2 linked regions of the Sorangium aterium genome follow. The protein of the gene in region 2 interacts with the protein of the main gene of each other region in a pairwise test. Links are inferred from orthologs where the notes say so. Each region holds a gene or a part of one and is shown on either strand. Other genes may lie near its edges.

Region 1 (6,698 bases), on a different replicon or contig from region 2:
GCCGAGGATCCGCTTCGCGAGCTCGTCCTCGATGCTCCGCTGGATGGCGCGCTTCAGCGGCCTCGCGCCGTACTGCGGATCCCACCCCTGCTCGATGAGGTAGCCCTTCGCCTCGGACGAGATGGTGAAAAGCAGCCCGCGTCGATCCAGGCGCTTTCGCAGCAGGTCGAGCTGGATATCGACGATCTGCTCCATCTGCTCGCGCGCCAGCCGCCGGAACACGATGAGATCGTCGAGGCGATTCAAGAACTCCGGGCGGAAGTGCTTCCGCACCTCCTCGATGACGGCCCTCCTCACGAGCTCGGCCTTCTCGTCCGCCGGCAGGTTCGCTCGCTCCTCGATCGCCGCGGCCGCCGGCGTCCCGAGGTTCGATGTCAGGATGATGATCGTGTTCTTGAAATCGACCGTGTGCCCCTGGCCGTCGGTCAGGCGACCGTCGTCGAGCACCTGGAGGAGCGTGTTCCAGATGTCCGGGTGGGCCTTCTCGATCTCGTCGAACAGCACCACGCTGTACGGCCGTCGGCGCACCGGCTCCGTGAGCTGGCCGCCCTCCTCGTAGCCGACGTACCCGGGCGGCGCGCCGATCAGGCGGGCCACCGCGTGGCGCTCCCCGTACTCGCTCATATCGAGCCGCACCATGGCCTTCTCGTCGTCGAAGAGGATCTCGGCGAGCGCGCGCGCGAGCTCGGTCTTGCCGACGCCGGTCGGCCCGAGGAACAGGAACGATCCGATCGGCCGGCGCTCGTCGCCGAGCCCGGCCCTCGAGCGCCGGATGGCGTTCGACACCGCGCGGAGCGCGTCCTCCTGCCCGACGACCCGCCGGCGCAGCTCCTCCTCGAGGCGCAGCAGCTTCTGCATCTCGCTCTCGAGCATCTTGGAGACGGGGATCCCGGTCCATTTCGAGACGACCGCGGCGATGTCCTCGTCGGTGACCTCCTCCTTCAGGTAGCTCTGCTTCGACTGCACCTGGGAGAGGGTGGCGCGGATCGACTCGAGCTGCTTCTCGATCTCCGGGATCTTGCCGTAATGGATCTCCGCGGCGCGCCCGAGGTCTCCGGCGCGCTTCAGCCGCTCCTCCTCGAGCCGGAGCTCCTCGATCTGCGGCTTGAGCCGGCGCAGCTCGGAGATGAGCTCCTTCTCGCGCATCCACTGCGCCCGCATCGCGTCGCGCTGCCCCTGGAGCTCGGCGATCTCGCGCCGCACCTCGTCGAGGCGGACCTTGCTCGCCTTGTCGCTCTCGCGCTTGAGCGCCTGCTCCTCCATCTGCAGCTTGAGCAGATCGCGCTCGACCTGATCGATCGGCGTGGGCAGGCTATCGATCTCCATACGGATCTTCGACGCCGCCTCGTCGACCAGATCGATCGCCTTGTCGGGCAAAAAGCGCTCGGTGATGTACCGGTTCGACAGGACGGCGGCCCCGACGAGCGCCGCGTCCTGGATGCGGATCCCGTGGTGGACCTCGTACTTCTCCTTGAGGCCTCGCAGGATAGCGATCGTGTCCTCGACGCTGGGCTGCGTGACGAGCACCTGCTGGAACCGCCGCTCCAGCGCCGCGTCCTTCTCGATCCGCTTGCGGTACTCGTCGAGGGTGGTCGCGCCGATGCACCGGAGCTCACCGCGCGCGAGCGCCGGCTTCAGCATGTTGGCCGCGTCCATGGCGCCCTCGGCCGCGCCGGCGCCCACCAGCGTGTGAAGCTCGTCGATGAACAGGATGATGCGGCCGTTCGAGCCCTCGATCTCCTTGAGCACGGCCTTGAGCCGATCCTCGAACTCCCCGCGGAACTTCGAGCCTGCGACCATGGCGGCGAGATCGAGCGCGGCGATGGTCTTGTCCTTGAGCGACTCCGGCACATCGCCCGCGACGATGCGCTGCGCGATGCCCTCGACGATCGCCGTCTTGCCGACGCCGGGCTCGCCGATGAGCACCGGATTGTTCTTGGTGCGCCGCGAGAGCACCTGGATGACGCGCCGGATCTCCTCGTCTCGCCCGATCACCGGATCGATCTTGCCCTGTCGAGCGAGCTTCGTGAGATCCCGTGTGTACTTCTCGAGCGCCTGGAACTTCCCCTCGGGGTCCCGGTCCGTCACGCGCTGATTGCCACGCACGGCCGCGAGCGACGAGAGGAGCTTGTCGTACGAGAGCCCCGCTCGTTCGAAGATCGATTGGATCTCCTTGTCGGCCTTGATGCCGGCGAGCAGGACGTGCTCTGTCGAGATGTACTCGTCCTTGAGCGCCTTCGCCTCGTCTTCGGCCTTTTGCAGGACCGTGAGCGCGCGCCTCGACAGGTTCGGCTCGGCGCCGCCGCTGACGCGAGGATAGGTGTCGATCTTCGCGTCGAGGAGGCGCAGCACGCCCGCCGGATCGGCGCCTGCCTTCTGCACCAGAGGCGCGCCGACGCCGCCGTCCTGGCTGACGATCGCCCGCACAAGGTGCTCGGGATAGAGCTCGGGGTTTCCCCGACGGCTGCCGAAGTCGACAGCCTCTCGTATGGCCTCTTGGGCCTTCGTCGTCATTCGCTCGATTTTCATGGCCCCTCGAAGCTAAGGCGGGTGCCCCGCCTAGCAAGGGGACGGCCAGGCAAGCGGCTTGCCAAAAACGCTGAAGGGCGCTGATGGGACGCCGAAGAGGCGCTGAAGGGATGACGAGCGAACAGGGCAGGTGAGCGATGCAGCAGCAGCGCCGTGTCAACCCCCCGGCCATGCGCATCGAGCGAGGGGCTCGACGCACGCACGCCCGGGCGCGGGGCCGAGGCGCCGCGCCCGGGCGCAGGAGCCGCGCCGGGCGCGCAGGAGCCGCGCGCCCTGGCCGTGGGGCTCAGATATCGAGGTTCTTCACGTTGAGCGCGTTCTGCTCGATGAAGTTGCGCCGCGGCTCGACCTGATCCCCCATCAGGATCGTGAAGAGCTCGTCCGTCTTCACCGCATCGTCGATGCGGACCTGGAGGAGAGTCCGAGCGTCCGGGTTCATCGTCGTTTCCCAGAGCTCGTCGGCGTTCATCTCGCCGAGGCCCTTGTAACGGCTGATCGAGATGCCCTTCTTGCCGCGCTCCTCGATGTACTCGACGAGCGACTCTCCGTTCTCCAGGGTCTCCTCGCCGCTCGAGGTGCGCGCCCGGTACGGGGGCGCGCCGATGGACCGGAGGTCCTGCTCGATCGACCAGGCTTCCTGGTACTCCGGCGAGTTCACCAGATCCCAGTCGATGACGCTCTTTCGCGCGCTCGCGCCCGGGCGCGGCACGACCTCGATCCGGCTCGTCCCGTGCTCCGTGTCCCGGGGCGTCGACAGCGTGAGCGGGAACAGGTCCGGATAGCGCTGCTTCAGGTAGGCGCGGAGCTCGTCGGCGGCCGCGGCGACCTTCTTGGTCTCGCGCAGATCGTCGCGCCCGAGCCCGCTCGACCGCAGCAGCGCCGCCACGATCCGCGCGTCACAGCGCTTGTCGATGTTGGAGAGCACGGCGCGGAACCGCTTCAGCCGCTGCGCCAGCCGGTAGAGCGGCTGGCCCGCGATGCCCGTCTGGGCGCCGCTGGCGACGATCTCGAGCCCGTCCACGGCGTTGCCCACGAGGAACTCGTCCAGGGCGCCCTGGTCCTTCAGGTACAGGTCCCGCTTGCCCTTGCGCACGCGGTAGAGCGGCGGCTGCGCGATGAACAGGTACCCCTTCTCCATGATCTCCGGCATCTGCCGGAAGAAGAAGGTCAGCAGCAGCGTGCGGATGTGGGATCCGTCGACGTCGGCGTCCGTCATCAGGATGATCTTCTGGTAGCGGAGCTTGTCGATCTCGAAGCCGCCGGCGTCGTTGATCCCACAGCCGAGCGCGGTGATCAGCGTGCCCACCTCGGCGGAGCTCAGCATCCGGTCGAGCCGCGCGCGCTCGACGTTCAGGATCTTCCCCTTCAGCGGGAGGATCGCCTGGAAGTGCCGGTCGCGCCCCATCTTGGCGCTGCCGCCGGCGCTCTCGCCCTCGACGATGTAGATCTCGCTCTTCTCCGGGTCCTTGGACTGGCAGTCGGCGAGCTTGCCCGAGAGCGAGGTCACGTCGAGCGAGCCCTTGCGGATCACCTCGCGGGCCTTGCGGGCCGCCTCGCGCGCCTTCGCGGCGACGACCGCCTTCTCGATGATCTTCTTCGCGCTCTGGGGGTTCTCTTCGAAGTACTGCCCGAGCTTGTCGCTGACGGCGGCCTCGACGATGCCCTTGACCTCGCTCGACACGAGCTTGGATTTCGTCTGCGAGTCGAACGACGGGTCCGGGTGCTTGATGCTGAGCACGCACGTCAGGCCCTCACGCGCGTCCTCGCCCTGCAGGCCCTGCTTCAGCTCCTTGAAGAGGTTGTGCGCGCTCCCGTAGTTGTTGATGGTCTTCGTGAGCGCGGCGCGGAGCCCGGTGAGGTGGGTGCCGCCGTCCTTGTTGTGGACGTTGTTCGTGTAACAGAAGATGGCTTCCGTATAGGAGCCGTTCCACTGCAGCGCGACCTCCACGCCGACCGGCGGAGCCGCGGAGCTGCCGCGGCCGTTCGCGCCGTCGCCTGTGGCGCCGGCCTCATGCTGCGACACGAAGCTGATCACGTCGTCGTGAATCGGCTCCTTGGTCTTGTTGAGGAGCGACACGAACTCGGAGATGCCCCCCTTGTACTCGTAGACTTCCGTTCTCCCGTCGGGGCGCTGGTCGTGGAGGTGGATGATGAGCCCGGCGTTCAGAAACGCGAGCTCGCGCAGGCGGCTCGCCAGGATGTCGAAGCTGAACTCGACTGTGCTGAAGACGAGCGGATCGGGCTTGAAGGTGAGCTTCGTCCCCGTCTTGTCCGTCACGCCGATCCCCTTGAGCGGCGCCTTCGGCACGCCCCGGGCGTACTCCTGAAACCAGAGCTTTCCTTCCCGCTTGATCTCGAGCTTCAGCCACTCGGAGACGGCGTTCACGGCGCTCACGCCGACGCCGTGCAAGCCCGCAGAGACCTTGTAGCTGGAGTTGTCGAACTTGCCGCCGGCGTGGAGGACGGTCATGACGACCTCTGCCGCGCTCACGCCCTTGGCGTGCATCCCGACCGGGATCCCGCGGCCGTTGTCCTCGATCGACACCGAGCCGTCGAAGTGGACGGTGACCCTGATCTCCGTGCAGGCGCCGGCGAGGTGCTCGTCGACCGCGTTGTCGATGGCTTCCCAGACCAGGTGGTGGAGCCCCGATCCGTCGTGCACATCGCCGATGTACATGCCGGGTCGCTTTCGCACCGCTTCAAGGCCTTCGAGCGCCGTGATGCTGTGGGCGTCATACGACGCCTTGGTGAGGTCGGTCGGCTGGCTCAGGGTGGGTTCCGTCATCTCGGTCCTGGTGGCGCGCCCGCCGCCTCTCACCGGGGGCGCAGAGCGGCGGAGGCCGCTCGGATTGCCGGAGTTCTTGCAGTGGAGGGGCCGGCTCGATGGCAGCTCGTCTGGTGAGACCCGGGCGCCGCGGCCGCGGCGCCGGATCGATTCCGGGGCCATGAGCGTTCACGCGCGGACCGCTCGTCGATGCCCCGTAAAGACTGCGGAAATGTAGCCGAAATCAGGGGCTCGGGCAAGCGTTTCGCCGGGTCCGGAAGCCTCGTAACACCGTATTTTCGGTGCCCATCGCGGGCGCGTCCGGAGCATCCCAACTCGCGCGCTCCGGGGCCGGGATCAACGCGTTTGACGGCGGTCGCGGCGCGGTCGGCTGACGTTCGTCGCGCGCGCCGGGCGCCGCGCGCCGCGTGCGTCCGGCAGCCCGGCGGCAGCCCGGCGCGCCCGCGACGAACGAACGTCAGCCGACCGCGCCGCCTTCGACGTGAAAATCGCGCCGCTCCGAGGAAGGTACGCCCGGCGTGACGATGAGATCGCGCCGCGTGGTCGTCAGGAATACCTGTCCGCGCGCCATTCCGAGGAACATGAACAGCGCCGCGGTCCGGTCGGGATCGAGCTCGCTCGACACGTCGTCGAGCAGGAGGATCGGTTCTACGCCCCGGACGGAAGCAATCGCAGCGGTCTCGGCTGCTTTGAGCGCGAGCGTGAGGGCCCTGTGCTGGCCCTGCGAGGCGACAACGCGGGCGGGGTGGCCGTCGAGCTCGAGCACCAGGTCGTCGCGGTGGGGACCGAAGCCCGCGCTCGGCCGGTGCGCGTCGCGGCGGCGCTGCTCGCGCAGCGCCTCGCGCGCCTGCTCGGCGGCGCCGCTGCCGCCCGGCGCGTACCGCGCGGCCAGCGTCAGGTTGGGCGCGGCGATGCGGGCGAAGGCGTTCGTGAGCTCCGGCGCCAGCGCCTGGACGGCCGCCTCGCGGGCGCGGGTCAGCGCCGCGCCGTGGAGGGCGCAGAGCGCCTCGAACGCGTCGAGCTCGGGGCTCGCCTGGGCCTGCGCTCCCCCGCCGCGGTGGAGCAGCTCGTGGCGCGCGCGGAGCGCCTGCGCGTAGCGGGCCCGGTGGTCGGCGCTCTGCGGGTCCATGAAGAGCGCCAGGCGATCGAGCAGCGTGCGCCGCGCGCTCGCGGGCCCGGTGGACAGCGCGAGCTCCTCCGCGTGGAAGGCGACGACCGGCGATCGCGTCGCGAAGCTCGCCAGGCTCGGAGGCCGGTTGCCGTCGATCCGCACGACGCACCGCTTGTGCTCCACGGCGGCGGTCTGCTCGCGCGCGAGCGGCTGCAGCGCGTCCCGTCGCTCGACGAAGCGCGCGCGCGCGCTTGCGATGGGGGCGCCGTGGCG
Region 2 (6,810 bases):
CGACCATGGCTACGCCGGCAACAGTCCACGTTGATGTGGAGCTCCCTTCCGATCTCGCACAGCTCCGCCTCCCGGCGGGGGTCGATCGCAGGCTGCAGGCGCTCCTGGACAAGCAGGACCGCGGGGAGAAGCTGTCGGCGGATGAGGCCATCGAAGCCGAGGGGCTCGTCGATCTCGCCGAGCTGCTCAGCTTGCTGCGCCTCCGCGCATCGCGGAAGGAGCCTGCGCTGACGCGATGAGCCGCGACAGCGTGCCCGCGGCGCTCCAGCGTCGCGTCCGCAAGCGTGCCGCCGATCGATGCGAGTATTGCCGGCTCTCCCAGGTCAGCCAGGAGGCCGCGTTCCATGTCGATCACATCCAGCCGCGGCACGCAGATGGCCTGACCACCCCGGAGAACCTGGCGCTCGCCTGTGTGTCGTGCTCCCTGCGCAAGGGAGCGCGGACCCATGGAGAGGATCCGAGCACGGGCGACCACGCGAGCCTTTTCCACCCTCGCTGGGGTCGCTGGGAAGACCACCTCGACGTCACGAGTGATCTGCTGATCGCCGGAAAAACACCGACAGGCCGCGCCACGGTCGCGCGGCTCCGGATGAATCGGCCTCTCGTCATCGAGATTCGACGTGAAGAGGCGCTGCGGGGTCGATTCCCGTAGAGGGCGCCCGCTGCTTCCGCGAGCTCATTTCAAGCCTTGCAGCGGCCAGGCCCCCGGCGTCCAGGCGCAGCCGCGGCGCCGCCCCGCGCGGGCGGCGCATCCGCCAGCTCGCCCGCGAGCGCCGTCGTCCCCGGCGCCTCCTCCCGCGGGCCTCGCTCGGCCGCGCGCCGCGCCGGGCGCGGCGCCCGCGCAGCGGGGCCGCGTTTCATGTGGCGCCGTTCCCCGGCTTGGACTAGTGCCCCCTGCCGATGGGCCGAGCTCGAGCTGGTTTCGGAACCTTGTTCGCAGCGGATCGCGCGCGCGGGCGCTCCCCGCGACCCCGGGCTGGCCGGTGCGCCCTGGCGCTCGCCGTGCTCGCGCTCACGGCCTGCGCCGACGGGTCCAACAGCGACGACGACCTGCAGCTCGGGACGTCGGTGACCATCGACCCGCTCGCCTTCCTTGGCGACGTCCAGTGCTCCGGCTCGGACGAGCCGGAGGCCATCCGCAGCTACGTCGCCACGCTCACCGACAACAGCGCGGAGGGCGGGCCGTCCCCCCTCGCCTCGTCGCCGCCAGTCTCCTGTGCGTGGAGCGTGTCGTTCACCTCCGTCGTCGAGGGGCACAAGTACACGGTCAGGATCGACGGCTACGGGGGGGAGCTCGCCGACGAGCTCACGCCCGAAGGTGGCGAGACCTCCGGGAACCCCGAAATGCTGCTCCCCAACGGTGACAAGGCCGACCCGATCTGGACGTGGGAGTGCCCCGGCCCCGACCCCGACGCCCCGGACAGCGCCGGATCGATCGTGGCGGAGAAGGACGTAGAAATCGTCGTCCGGACGTGCGCCCCGCCCACCCGCTTCGAGCCCTGACCCTTCCGGCGCCCCCGTTGCGCCGCCTCAAGCTCCCGCCGCGCTGTCCAGCGCCCCCGCCCAGGACGCTCCAGCCGCGCTGTCCGGCACCCCTGATGCGCCCTCGACGGCGCCTCGCAGCGTCCGCCGAGGAGCCGGCGGCAGGCCGCGATCCACGCCCGCCGCGCGCGGGGAGGAACGCCCTCTGAGGCCGGCAAACCCTTTGCGCCAGCCTGCCCCTTGGAGTACCTGAACGCATCCGTCGCATCCCCTGAACAGCGTGGGTCATAGGGCGCGCGGCGAAGGCCGGGCTCCACCTCGTCGCTCGTCGATCGAGGCCAGGGCCGCTTCCGCCGCTCCGCTCGACGCTCGATCCGCGCTGGGATGGGCCTCTACGACGGGGGCCGAGCGCGCGCCGCGCCCGCCCCCCGCGCCTCGGGTGCAGGTCCCCCATGGAAGAGACGTCGAACATCCAGCAGAAGGTTCCGGTCAGCATCCAGGACGAGCTCCGGACGAGCTACCTCGACTACGCGATGAGCGTGATCATCGGCCGCGCGATCCCGGACGTGCGCGACGGCCTGAAGCCGGTGCACCGCCGGATCCTCTACTCGATGAACGAGCAGAAGATCGGCCCCACCGGCTCGCACAAGAAGTGCGCGCGCGTCGTCGGAGACGTCCTCGGCAAGTACCACCCGCACGGCGATCTCGCGGTCTACGACGCGCTCGTCCGGATGGGGCAGACCTTCAGCCTGCGCTACCCGCTCATCGACGGGCAGGGCAACTACGGCTCGGTCGACGGCGACTCGCCCGCGGCCATGCGGTACACGGAGTCGCGCCTGTCGCGGATGGCCGTCGAGCTGCTCGCCGATCTCGACAAGGACACGGTCGACTTCGTCCCGAACTACGACGACTCGGAGCTCGAGCCGAGCGTCCTTCCGGCGAAGTTCCCGCAGCTCCTGGTGAACGGCTCCGGCGGCATCGCCGTCGGCATGGCGACGAACATCCCGCCGCACAACCTCGGCGAGATCATCGACGCGACGATCGCCATCATCCGCAACCCCGACATCACCCTGGAGGAGCTGCTCCACCTCGTCCCGGGCCCCGATTTCCCGACCGGCGGCCTCATCTACGGCAAGAGCGGGATCGTGCAGGCGTACACGACCGGCCGTGGCTCGATCACGATGCGCGGGCGCCACCAGGTCGAGAAGACGATGAAGGGCGACCGCGAGCAGATCGTCTTCACCGAGATCCCCTACCAGGTGAACAAGGCCCGGCTGGTCGCGAAGATCGCCGAGTGCATGAAGGAGAAGCGCATCGAGGGGATCAGCGAGGTGCGCGACGAGAGCGATCGCGAGGGGATGCGGATCGTCATCGAGCTGAAGAAGGACATCTTCCCGCAGGTGGTCGTCAACCAGCTCTACCGGCTGACGGACCTCCAGGCGACGTTCGGGGTCATCAACCTGTCGATCGCGAACGGGCGCCCCGCGGTGCTGAGCCTGAAGGACACGCTCTCGCACTTCATCGAGCACCGGCGCGAGGTCGTGACGCGGCGCTGTCGGTTCGAGCTCCGGCAGGCCGAGGCGCAGCGCGAGCTCATCGAGGGGCTCGGGATGGCGACGAGCGACATCGATCGCATCGTCGCGACGATCCGGGCCTCGAGCGATCCGGACGACGCGCGGGAGAACCTGCAGAAGCTGCCGCTCCGGGGGCTCGGCGAGTTCCTCCGGCGCGCCGGCCGGCCGGAGCCCGAGTGCGCCGAGGCCGACACGCGCGGCGACTACTTCCTGTCGGAGCGGCAGGCCAAGGCGATCCTCGAGATGCGGCTGTCGCGCCTGACCGGCCTCGAGCGGGAGAAGCTCGCGAAGGAGTACGGCGAGCTGTCGCAGACCATCGAGCGGCTCCGGGCGATCCTGGCCGACATGGGGCTGCTCATGAACGTGATCGTGATGGAGCTCGAGGAGATCAAGGAGCGCTTCGGCGACAAGCGGCGCACCGAGATCGTGCCGGCCGAGGCCGAGATCCAGATGGAGGACCTGATCCAGGAAGAGGACATGGTCGTGACCATCTCGCACGCCGGCTACCTGAAGCGGACGCCGACCTCGACGTACCGGGCGCAGCGCCGCGGCGGCAAGGGGATGGTGGGGATGGAGGCGCGCGAGGAGGACTGGGTGAGCCAGCTCTTCGTGGCGTCGACGCACTCGTACGTCTTCTTCTTCAGCGACAAGGGCAAGGTCTTCGTCAAGAAGGTCTACGAGATCCCGCAGGCGCCGCGGAACGCGAAGGGCCGGGCGATCGTGAACTTCGTCGGGATGGAGCCGGGGGAGAAGGTCGCGGCGATCACGCCGGTGCCGAGCTTCGACGGCGAGACGTTCGTGGTGACGCTGACCCGCCGCGGGCAGATCAAGAAGACGGCGCTCAACGAGTACGAGAACTACCGGGACAAGGGGATCATCGGCGTGCGGATCGAGGAGGGCGATCAGCTCTTCACGGCGGCGCTCACCGACGGCAAGCGCGAGCTCGTGATCGCGACGCGGAGCGGGATGAGCATCCGCTTCCCCGAGGACCAGGTGCGCCCGACGGGCCGCGCGACGATGGGCGTGAAGGGCATCGAGCTCGACGAGGGCGACGTGGTGGTCGGCCTCGGCGTGAGCGGCGACGGGCGCGACCGGGTGCTCGCGGTCTGCGAGCGCGGGTACGGCAAGCAGACGCCGCTCGAGGAGTTCCGGCTCCAGAGCCGCGGCGGCAAGGGCGTGATCCTGATCGACGCGAGCGAGCGGAACGGGCCGGTCGTGGGCGTCGCCATGGTGAGCCCGAGCGACGAGGTGCTGATCGTGACCGATCGCGGGCAGATGATCCGCACCAAGACGAGCGAGATCCGCGAGACGGGGCGCAACGCGCAGGGCGTGCGGATCATGCACGTCGGCCAGGACGAGCGGGTCGTCGCCGTCGAGGCCTTCGCGGCGGAAGCGGAAGCGGCCGAGGCCGAGGAGGGCGGGTCGACGCCGCCGGCGGCCGGCGCGGACGGGACCAACGGGGTCGCGGATCACGCCGGCGGGAACGGGAGCAGCGAGGTCAACTAGAGGTCGACCGGGCGCCGAGCTCGGTCGACGGCCCGTCCGCAGCCCCCGCGGCGCGACCACCACACGAGGGACCGACGGTGGTCCTCGGGTCGACCGGACGGGGAGCTCGGTGGCCGACGAGGGCCGCTAGCTCGGTCACGTGCTCGTCGTGCGCGCCCATCGCCATGAGCGCGTCGGCGAGCCGCAGGACGTACTCGACGTTCGAGCCGCTCGGGCCGTGCGACGCGAGCACCTGCGCGGCGATCTCGGGGAGCGGCGCAGCGCCCAGGTAATCGGGGTTATCCGGCGTGGCCAGGTACACGATGGCCGACCGGGCCGTGATCTCCGCGCGCACCGCCGCCCCATCCGCAAGGTGGAGCGGCACGTCGTGGCGCGCATATCCGCCCTTCTCGCGGTGGTCCAGCGCGCGGAGCACCTCGTCGAGCTCGGCCTCGCCAACGCGATAGGCCATCCCCCAGCAGAGGGCGCCAGGCGACGGGATGAGCGTGACCACCCGCCCGGGCGCCCCGGGGACGCCCCGATGGTCTGTGGACCCCTGCCAGAAGCGGCGGGCCCACCCCGTGATGTACCCTGGCACCATCCGCTCGAAGCGGAAGGCAGGCCGCCAGATCAACGAACCGTAACCGAAGATCCACGCCTCGCGGTCCACGGGGCGATTGTACCAAACCGCGCCGGCCGTCAGCCGCTGCAGCTCACCCCTCGAGCAGCTCGAACCGGATCCCCGCCGCCTGAAGCCGCTCGATGAGCCGCTCCCCCATCGCGACGGCCGGCGTGATGACCCCGGCGCGCGCCGGCAGCCGCTCGCGGTCGAACGCCATGCAAAGCGCCGACTCCGCCACCATCTTGGCCGTCTCCGAGTACCCCGGATCGCCGCCGCTCACGCGCGTCACCACCTTGCGCGACGCGCTCTTCCCCTGGAAGGTCACCTGGAACCAGCTGCGCGCCCGCTCCTCCGCGCTCGGCCCCTCCCCCGGACTCCGCACCTTGCGGAGCAGCTCCCGCGTCGGTCCCACCTTGGCCAGCGCCGTGACCGCGCCGAAGCCGGCGATCCCCATCACGAGCTGCAGCCCGGACTTGACCTGCACGTTGTGGCTGTACTGGAAGTCGGGGCCGTAGGCGTCGAGCTCCCGCGCGCTCCGGAGCACGACGAGCGGATCGATGCTGGGCATCGGACAGAGCCATGCGCGCAGCCCCTTCTCGTAGCGGATACGCGCCTTGAGCCCCCGCACCCTGCGCGCCCCGTGCGCGCCCTCGCCGCGCGCGGCGCCCTTCCTGGGGCCGGCGTGCGCCATGATCTCGAGCAGCGACTGCCAGGTGCCGCCGGAGAAGCTGCCGTGCGCGCGCACGATGCCCTCCACAGCGATCGGCTCGCCCGCGGGGAGCTTCGTCACCGTGAAGAGCACCCCGAGGTCGTGCGGGATGCTGTCGAAGCCGCAGCAGTTGACGATCCGCACGCCCCGCGCGCGGGCGGCCTCGTGGTGGCGCTCGATGAGGCGGTCGACGAACCCAGGCTCGCCGGTGAGATCCGCGTAGTCGGTGCCCGCGCGGATGCACGCCTCGACGAGCGGCTCGCCGAGCGCCGTGTAAGGACCGACCGTCGTGATGACGACGCGCGCCTGGCGAGCCATGCGCTCGAGCGACGCCGCGTCGTCCGACGCCGCCTCGATGACGCCCAGCGAGGAGCACGCCGGATCGATCGCCTCCATCGCCGCCTTCACCTCGGCGAGGCGCCCCGCGCTCCGGCCAGCGATCGCCCAGCGGATGGGCCGCTCTTCTGCGCCACGGGCGGAGGCGTCCTTGCCCTTGGTGGCGAGATACTCGGCGACGAGGCGACCGGTGAAGCCGGTCGCTCCGAAGACGATCACGTCGTACGCGCGGTCGCTGGTCATGGGGGGCAGCCTTGATACCACGACCGCGGGCGGGAACGGTCAGCGCCGGCACCACGAGAGCGACGGCGGCACCCAGCCGCCGAACGAGCGCTCCAGGTGCTCCGCCACGGCGATCGTCACGTGATCGTTGCCGTGGATCGCCGCCACCTGGACGCCGAGCGGCAGCCCCTCGCCGTTGAGGCCCAGCGGCACCTGCGTCGCCGGCATCTCCATGACGTTGAGCACCGCGGTGTATGTCCACTGGAAGGGCGGCAGCAGCGGCGCGTAGTGCCGCGGCGCGGGGCTCGGATAGGACGGGTAGAGCATCACGCCCTGCTCGCCGATGCGCGACACGAGCTCGGCGCGCAGCGCCTTGCCGA

Evidence for each region.
Region 1: the proteins of gyrA (region 2) and gyrB interact in binary tests that used the Escherichia coli proteins (3 or more experiments, as listed by UniProt). The link is inferred for Sorangium aterium from one-to-one orthologs.

What each region holds. Positions count from the first base shown.
Region 1 is NZ_JAQNDK010000005.1:176,158-182,855, forward strand. The notes cover bases 2,566-5,677. They hold gyrB (DNA topoisomerase (ATP-hydrolyzing) subunit B), read right to left. Parts: upstream 5,315-5,677; coding sequence 2,816-5,314; downstream 2,566-2,815. Outside these bases: ATP-dependent chaperone ClpB, read right to left, coding at 1-2,529; DNA replication/repair protein RecF, read right to left, coding at 5,772-6,698. UniProt on the Escherichia coli protein: DNA gyrase negatively supercoils closed circular double-stranded DNA in an ATP-dependent manner to maintain chromosomes in an underwound state.
Region 2 is NZ_JAQNDK010000003.1:1,463,322-1,470,131, forward strand. The notes cover bases 1,539-4,762. They hold gyrA (DNA gyrase subunit A), read left to right. Parts: upstream 1,539-1,934; coding sequence 1,935-4,562; downstream 4,563-4,762. Other genes in these bases: POL72_RS29745 (gamma-glutamylcyclotransferase), read right to left, coding at 4,555-4,762. Also shown: POL72_RS29725 (hypothetical protein), read left to right, coding at 6-239; POL72_RS29730 (HNH endonuclease), read left to right, coding at 236-652; POL72_RS29735 (hypothetical protein), read left to right, coding at 1,003-1,503; more of POL72_RS29745, read right to left, coding at 4,763-5,211; POL72_RS29750 (saccharopine dehydrogenase family protein), read right to left, coding at 5,255-6,451; POL72_RS29755 (amidase), read right to left, coding at 6,491-6,810. UniProt on the Escherichia coli protein: A type II topoisomerase that negatively supercoils closed circular double-stranded (ds) DNA in an ATP-dependent manner to maintain chromosomes in an underwound state.